Niveibacterium microcysteis: one gene and its partner. The main gene of each other region encodes a partner of the protein of the gene in region 2 in a complex. Links are inferred from orthologs where the notes say so. Each region holds a gene or a part of one and is shown on either strand. Other genes may lie near its edges. The genes, in order: JY500_RS03770 and uvrB.

What was found.
Region 1: the proteins of uvrB (region 2) and JY500_RS03770 are in contact, whole or in part, in a crystal structure (PDB 7EGT), measured with the Thermus thermophilus proteins. The link is inferred for Niveibacterium microcysteis from one-to-one orthologs. Residues at the interface, in WP_096411307.1 of Thermus thermophilus: Glu23, Leu25, Arg26, Asp27, Gly28, Glu29, Arg30, Phe31, Arg55, Glu326, Asp327, Phe328, Glu379, Ser382, Gln383, His398, Gly400, Arg401; in WP_096412145.1 of Thermus thermophilus: His654, Arg656, Phe657, Gln666, Asp668, Glu669, Lys680, Arg681, Leu682, Ser683, Lys685, Tyr686, Ala687.

The regions. Positions count from the first base shown.
Region 1 is NZ_CP071060.1:808,203-811,414, forward strand. Bases 210-3,105 are described here. They hold JY500_RS03770 (UvrD-helicase domain-containing protein), read left to right. Parts: upstream 210-524; coding sequence 525-2,687; downstream 2,688-3,105. Other genes in these bases: JY500_RS03765 (GNAT family N-acetyltransferase), read right to left, coding at 210-428; JY500_RS03775 (hypothetical protein), read right to left, coding at 2,754-3,077. In the rest of the region: more of JY500_RS03765, read right to left, coding at 1-209; JY500_RS03780 (AraC family transcriptional regulator), read right to left, coding at 3,175-3,212. UniProt on the Escherichia coli protein: A helicase with DNA-dependent ATPase activity. Unwinds DNA duplexes with 3'-5' polarity. Translocates on single-stranded DNA with 3'-5' polarity. Initiates unwinding more efficiently from a nicked substrate than double-stranded DNA.
Region 2 is NZ_CP071060.1:3,312,270-3,315,543, forward strand. The notes cover bases 85-3,042. They hold uvrB (excinuclease ABC subunit UvrB), read right to left. Parts: upstream 2,600-3,042; coding sequence 569-2,599; downstream 85-568. Other genes in these bases: JY500_RS15000 (low molecular weight protein-tyrosine-phosphatase), read right to left, coding at 85-493; glpX (class II fructose-bisphosphatase), read left to right, coding at 2,775-3,042. Also shown: more of JY500_RS15000, read right to left, coding at 26-84; more of glpX, read left to right, coding at 3,043-3,274. UniProt on the Escherichia coli protein: The UvrABC repair system catalyzes the recognition and processing of DNA lesions. A damage recognition complex composed of 2 UvrA and 2 UvrB subunits scans DNA for abnormalities.

The DNA of each region.
Region 1 (3,212 bases), 2.5 Mb from region 2 along the record:
AGCACCAGCAGGCGCCGGGTGTAAGCGAACCCGGCCTGCTCGTAGGTGCGCAACGCCCAGTTCTGTTCGAGGGCTTCGAGCGCGATCTCGCGCGCGCCGGCGGCGACTTGCACCTGCATGAAATCCCGCACCAGCGGCAGTGAATGTCGTTTGCCGCGCCAGTCCGGCGCGATGCCCCAGCCGCCGAGCCAGGCGCGCGTGCCGCGCACGCCGGCCAGCGCCACCGCCATCGGCGTCTTGCCGTCGAACCAGACGCAGGATCGGTCGAGGTCGATACTGCCCAGCAACATGTGACGCTGCAGCATCGCCGCATCGAACTGGAATGGGACGAAGTAGCCGCGGTAGGCCTCGTTCCAGACCGCGAGCAGGGCCTCGGCGCCGAGCGTGCTGGCGGTGGCCCGCGTGAAGGGGTGGTCGGTGGTGTTCATGGCGAGCAAGGGTAGCGCCGTCGGCCCGCCTTGTCCCGCAACAGTGGGGCTGTGGCGGGCCGGTACAATGTCGGCTTTCCTGCCCGGCCGTGCCCCATGACTTCGCTTCTCGACAACCTCAACCCCGAACAGCTCGCCGCCGTGACGCTGCCGCCGCAGCCGGCGCTGATTCTTGCCGGGGCCGGCTCGGGCAAGACGCGGGTGCTGACCACACGCATCGCCTGGTTGATCTCCACCGGTCAGACCACGCCGCACGGCCTCCTGGCGGTGACCTTCACCAACAAGGCGGCGAGGGAGATGCTCGCGCGCCTGTCGGCAATGTTGCCGATCAATACCCGCGGCATGTGGATCGGCACCTTCCACGGCCTGTGCAACCGGCTGCTGCGCGCGCACTACCGCGACGCCGGCCTGCCGGAGACCTTCCAGATTCTTGATTCCGCCGACCAGCTCGCAGCGATCAAGCGGCTGTTGAAGGCGCTCAACGTGGATGACGAAAAGTATCCGCCGCGCGATCTGCAGCACTTCATCAACGGCAACAAGGAGGCCGGCGTGCGCGCAGACGCCGCCGAGGCCTGGGACGACTGGACGCGCAAAAAGGTCGCGCTGTACGCCGAGTACGAACGCCAGTGCCAGAAGGAGGGCGTGGTCGACTTCGCCGAACTGCTGCTGCGCGCCTACGAGTTGCTGACCCGTAATGAACCGCTGCGTGCGCATTACCAGAGCCGCTTCCGCCACATCCTGGTCGACGAGTTCCAGGATACGAACCGCCTGCAGTACCTGTGGCTGAAGTTGCTGGCGGGCCACGGTGGCGCCGAGCCGGCAGCGGTGTTCGCGGTGGGCGACGACGACCAGTCGATCTACGCTTTCCGCGGCGCGGACGTCGGCAACATGCGCGACTTCGAGCGCGAGTTCGCGGTGAAGAGCGTGATCCGGCTGGAGCAGAACTACCGCTCGCACGGCAACATCCTCGACGCGGCCAACGCGATCATCGCGAACAACAGCCGCCGCCTGGGCAAGAACCTGTGGACCGAGGCCGGCGCGGGCGAGCCGATCCGGCTGTACGAGGCGCTGACCGACATGGACGAGGCGCGCTGGATCGTGGAAGAGATCCAATCGCTGATCAGAGACGGCGCGGCGCGATCCGACATCGCGCTGCTTTACCGCAGCAACGCGCAGTCGCGGGTGCTGGAGCACCAGCTCTTTTCCACCGGCATTCCGTACCGGGTATACGGCGGCCTGCGCTTCTTTGAGCGGCAGGAGATCAAGCATGCGCTGGCCTACCTGCGGCTGATCGCGAATGCGGACGACGACACCGCGTTTGCACGCGTGGTGAACTTCCCCACGCGGGGGATTGGCGCCCGCTCGCTGGAATTGCTCGCCGACTCGGCGCGCACCTACAACACCAGCCTCTACGCCACGGTGCCGCATCTGGCCGGGCGGCCGGCGGCCTCGCTCGCGGTGTTCGTGCGCCTGATTGAAGACATGCGACAGGCCACGCGCGATCTGCCGCTGCCGGAAGTGATCGACCATGTGCTGGAACACTCCGGCCTGCGCGCGCACTACCGCGCCGAGCGTGAAGGCGAAGAGCGTCTCGCCAACCTCGATGAACTGCTGAACGCCGGCGCGAACTTCATTTCGGAAGCCGAAGACCCGACGCTCACGGGCTTCCTCGCTCATGCCTCGCTTGAGGCCGGCGAGCACCAGGCCGATGCCGGGCAGGAGGCGATCCAGCTGATGACGGTGCACGCGGCCAAGGGCCTGGAGTTCGACGCGGTCTTCCTCACCGGGGTTGAGGAAGGGCTGTTCCCGCACGAGAACAGCATCCAGGAAACCGACGGCCTCGAAGAAGAACGACGCCTGATGTACGTCGCGGTCACCCGCGCGAGAAAGCGGCTCTACCTCACGCTGGCGCAAAGCCGCATGCTGCACGGGCAGACCCGCTACTCGCTGAAGTCGCGCTTCATCGACGAGATCCCGCCGCAGCTGATCAAGTGGCTCACGCCACGGCAGGCGGCTGCGCGTTACTACGAGCCGTCGCAGGAATCGGCACACCGCACCCCGCCGCGCGCGTCGTCAGTGCCCTCGCGTGATCTGGGGGGATTCCGCATTGGCCAGCTGGTGCGGCATGCGAAGTTCGGCGAAGGCGTGATCGTCTCCGCCGAAGGCAGCGGGGGCGATGCGAAAGTGCAGATCAACTTCGGCGGTGCGCACGGCATCAAATGGCTGATGCTGGCGATGGCAAAGCTCGAAGCCGCGTAGCGCTGCGCCAACCAATGAAAAGGCCACCTTGCGGTGGCCTTTTGCGTTTCAGCACGGTTGCGGTGCTTACTTGTCCTTGTCCGACTTGACGGTGTTCGCCCAGTCGTTGAATTCCTTGATCGCAGCATTGCCCGCTTCGACTTCGGCCTTGTAAAGCTCGGCGATTTTGTTGCCGGCGGCCTGGCGGTCGGCGATGTAAGCCGACATGCAGGCCTTGTAGGCGTCGAAAGCCTTGTTGTAGCTCTTGATCTGCGCGGTGGAGGGCTCCATGCCCAGCGGGCTCGGCTGCTTGCACTCGTGCTTGGGCGGCGGATTGATGGTGACCGGGTCGGCGTGGGCGATGGTGGCCGACAGTGCCAGCGCGGTCGCGGCGATCAGGCGGATGTTCACGGGTGTCTCCTTGTGAGAGCGAAAAACTGCATCCTACTCCGGCCACCGGGGGCGGAACTTGCGCCAGGTCGGCAACTGATTGTGTCGAGGCGACCTGTCAGCTGCCGCTGCGTGCCCGCTCGCGCCATGCGGCTG
Region 2 (3,274 bases):
ACCGCAGCGCCGGTAGCCGACGCACCTACACCTTGCCCGCCTTGATGGCCGCCAACATGGCCACCACACCGTCTTCGCACAGATCGAGCACATGCTCGAAACCCGCGTCACCGCCGTAGTAGGGGTCGGGCACGTCAAGACCCACGCCGTCGGCGATGAAATCCCGGAACAAGTGCAGCTTGCCCGCATGCTCCGGCGGACAGAGTCGTTTCATGTGGGCGAGATGGCCGCGATCCATCGCAACCAGCAAGTCGAATACCTCGAAATCCGCCGCAGCCAGCTTGCGCGCACGCAATTTGCCAAGCTCGTAGCCACGCCGTTTGGCCGCGCGTTGCGAACGCGGATCAGGCGCCTCGCCAGCATGCATGCCCTGAATCCCGGCCGAGTCCACTTCGACGTCGGCGCCCGATGCCGCGATCATGGCCCTCGCTACCCCCTCTGCGGTGGGGGAGCGGCAGATGTTTCCAGTACAGATGAACAGTACGCGCTTCATGCTCTGAGTTTTTCTCGTTGTTGTCTTCGTATTGCCGGCCGCCCACCGCACAGGCGGATCGAAGCCGAGAGTGAATCAGGGTGTGCCGTGCTGATCGGCACCAAAGGCGCGCTGGCGCAGCCGGAACAGTTCATCTCGCGCAGCGGCCGCCTTCTCGAACTCCAGGTTTCGCGCGTGCTCAAGCATGTCCTTCTCCAGTTTCTTGATCGCCTTGGCCAGCGCCTTTTCGTCCATCAACGCATAGTCGGCATCGGCCTCGGCGACCTTGAGGGCCTTGCCGGCCTCCGCTTCGTGATAGACGCCATCGATGATGTCCTTGATTCGCTTGTGCACGGACTTCGGCACGATGCCGTTAGCCTCGTTGTGCGCGATCTGCTTGGCGCGACGGCGCTCCGTTTCGCCCATCGCGGCCCGCATCGAATCGGTGATACGGTCGGCGTAGAGGATCGCTGTGCCGTGCAAATGGCGCGCCGCGCGGCCAATCGTCTGGATCAGGCTGCGCTCGGAACGCAGGAAGCCTTCCTTGTCTGCGTCGAGGATCGCGACCAGCGAGACCTCAGGGATATCCAGCCCCTCGCGCAGCAGATTGATGCCGATGAGCACATCGAACTCGCCCAGGCGCAGATCGCGGATGATCTCGACCCGCTCGACCGTATCGATATCGGAGTGCAGGTAGCGCACCCGGATGCCGTTCTCGCCGAGGTAATCGGTCAGCTCCTCGGCCAGCCGCTTGGTCAGCACGGTGACGAGCACACGCTCCTCCACCGCGGTGCGCTTGCGGATCTCAGTCAGCAAGTCGTCGACCTGCGTAATCGCCGGCCGGACGTCGATCACCGGGTCGACCAGACCAGTCGGTCGCACCACCTGCTCCACCACCTGTCCTTGATGCTGCTCTTCATAGGCCGCTGGCGTCGCGGAGACAAAGATCGTCTGCGGCATCAGGCGTTCGAACTCCTCGAACTTCAGCGGTCGGTTGTCGACCGCCGAGGGCAGCCGGAAGCCGTAGCCCACCAGGTTCTCCTTGCGCGCCCGGTCACCCTTGAACATGCCGCCCACCTGCGGAATCGCCACATGCGATTCGTCGATGAACATCAGCGCATCGCGCGGCAGGTAGTCGATCAGCGTCGGCGGCGGCTCGCCGGGCGCACGACCGGAGAGATGCCGCGAGTAGTTCTCGATGCCCTTGCAGAAACCCACCTCAGTCAGCATCTCCAGATCGAAGCGGGTGCGCTGCTCGATGCGCTGCGCTTCGACCAGCTTGTTCTCACGCACATAGAAGTCGATGCGCTCACGCAACTCCTCCTTGATGCCCTCGATCGCCTTGAGCACTGTCGCACGCGGCGTCACGTAGTGGCTGGATGGGAATACCGTAAAGCGGCCAAGCTTCTGCTTCAGATGCCCGGTCAAGGGGTCGAACAGCGTGATGTGCTCGATCTCATCGTCGAACAACTCCAGCCGCACCGCCATTTCGGCGTTTTCGGCCGGGAAGATGTCGATCACATCACCGCGCACGCGGAAGGTGCCGCGTTTGAAATCCAGGTCCGAACGCGAGTACTGCATGCCAACCAAGCGCTGCACGACATCGCGTTGCGGCATCTTCTCGCCCTCGCGCAGGTGCAGGATCATCGAGTGGTAGTCCACCGGGTCGCCGATACCGTAGATGCAGGACACGGTCGCGACGATCACCACATCCCTCCGCTCCAGCAGGCTCTTGGTCGCCGACAGCCGCATCTGTTCGATGTGCTCGTTGATCGCCGAATCCTTCTCGATGAAGAGATCGCGGCTCGGCACATAGGCCTCGGGCTGATAGTAGTCGTAGTAGGAAACGAAGTACTCGACCGCGTTCTCGGGGAAGAATTCGCGGAACTCGGCGTAAAGCTGCGCGGCGAGCGTCTTGTTCGGCGCCAGCACCAGCGCGGGTTTGCCAGTGCGCGCGATGACGTTGGCCATCGTGTAAGTCTTGCCCGAGCCGGTAACGCCGAGCAAGGTCTGGTACATCAGCCCGTCCTCGACCCCTTCGGTCAGCTTTGCGATCGCGGTGGGCTGGTCCCCAGCGGGCGGAAACGGCTGATGCAGGCGGAACGGACTTCCAGGAAATTCGACGATCACAAGGGCGCTCCGGAAAACTGGCCGAACCTTGGATTGTATGCCGCATCGCAAGTTCGGCCGCGGCTTGTTTCGGCGAGCCGGCAGGACGGCGCCCATCCGTTTACAATCCCGCCCCTGAATTGACCCGCCGGCACGCCACGAGCGTCGCGGCCCACAACAGGAATCCCACAGCATGAGACGCGAACTTGCGATCGAATTCACCCGCGTAACCGAAGCCGCCGCCCTCGCCGGCTACAAATGGCTTGGCCGCGGCGACAAGAACAAGGCCGACGGCGCTGCCGTCGAGGCGATGCGCTTCGTGCTGAACCAGATCCAGATCGACGGCGAGATCGTTATCGGCGAGGGCGAGATCGACGAGGCCCCCATGCTCTACATCGGCGAACACGTCGGTCGTGGCGGCGACGGCGTGGATATCGCGGTCGACCCGATCGATGGCACCCGCATGACCGCAATGGGCCAGAACAACGCGGTAGCGGTGCTGGCCGCGGGCGACAAGGGCAGCTTCATGCGCGCGCCGGACATGTACATGGAGAAGCTGATCGTCGGCAACCCGGCCAAGGGCGCGATCGATCTGCACAAGCCGCTCGAAGACAACCTGCGCTCGGTCGCCGCCGCACTCGGCAAGCCGCTCAACCGGCTGACCGTGATCACGCTGGCGAAGCCGCGCCATGA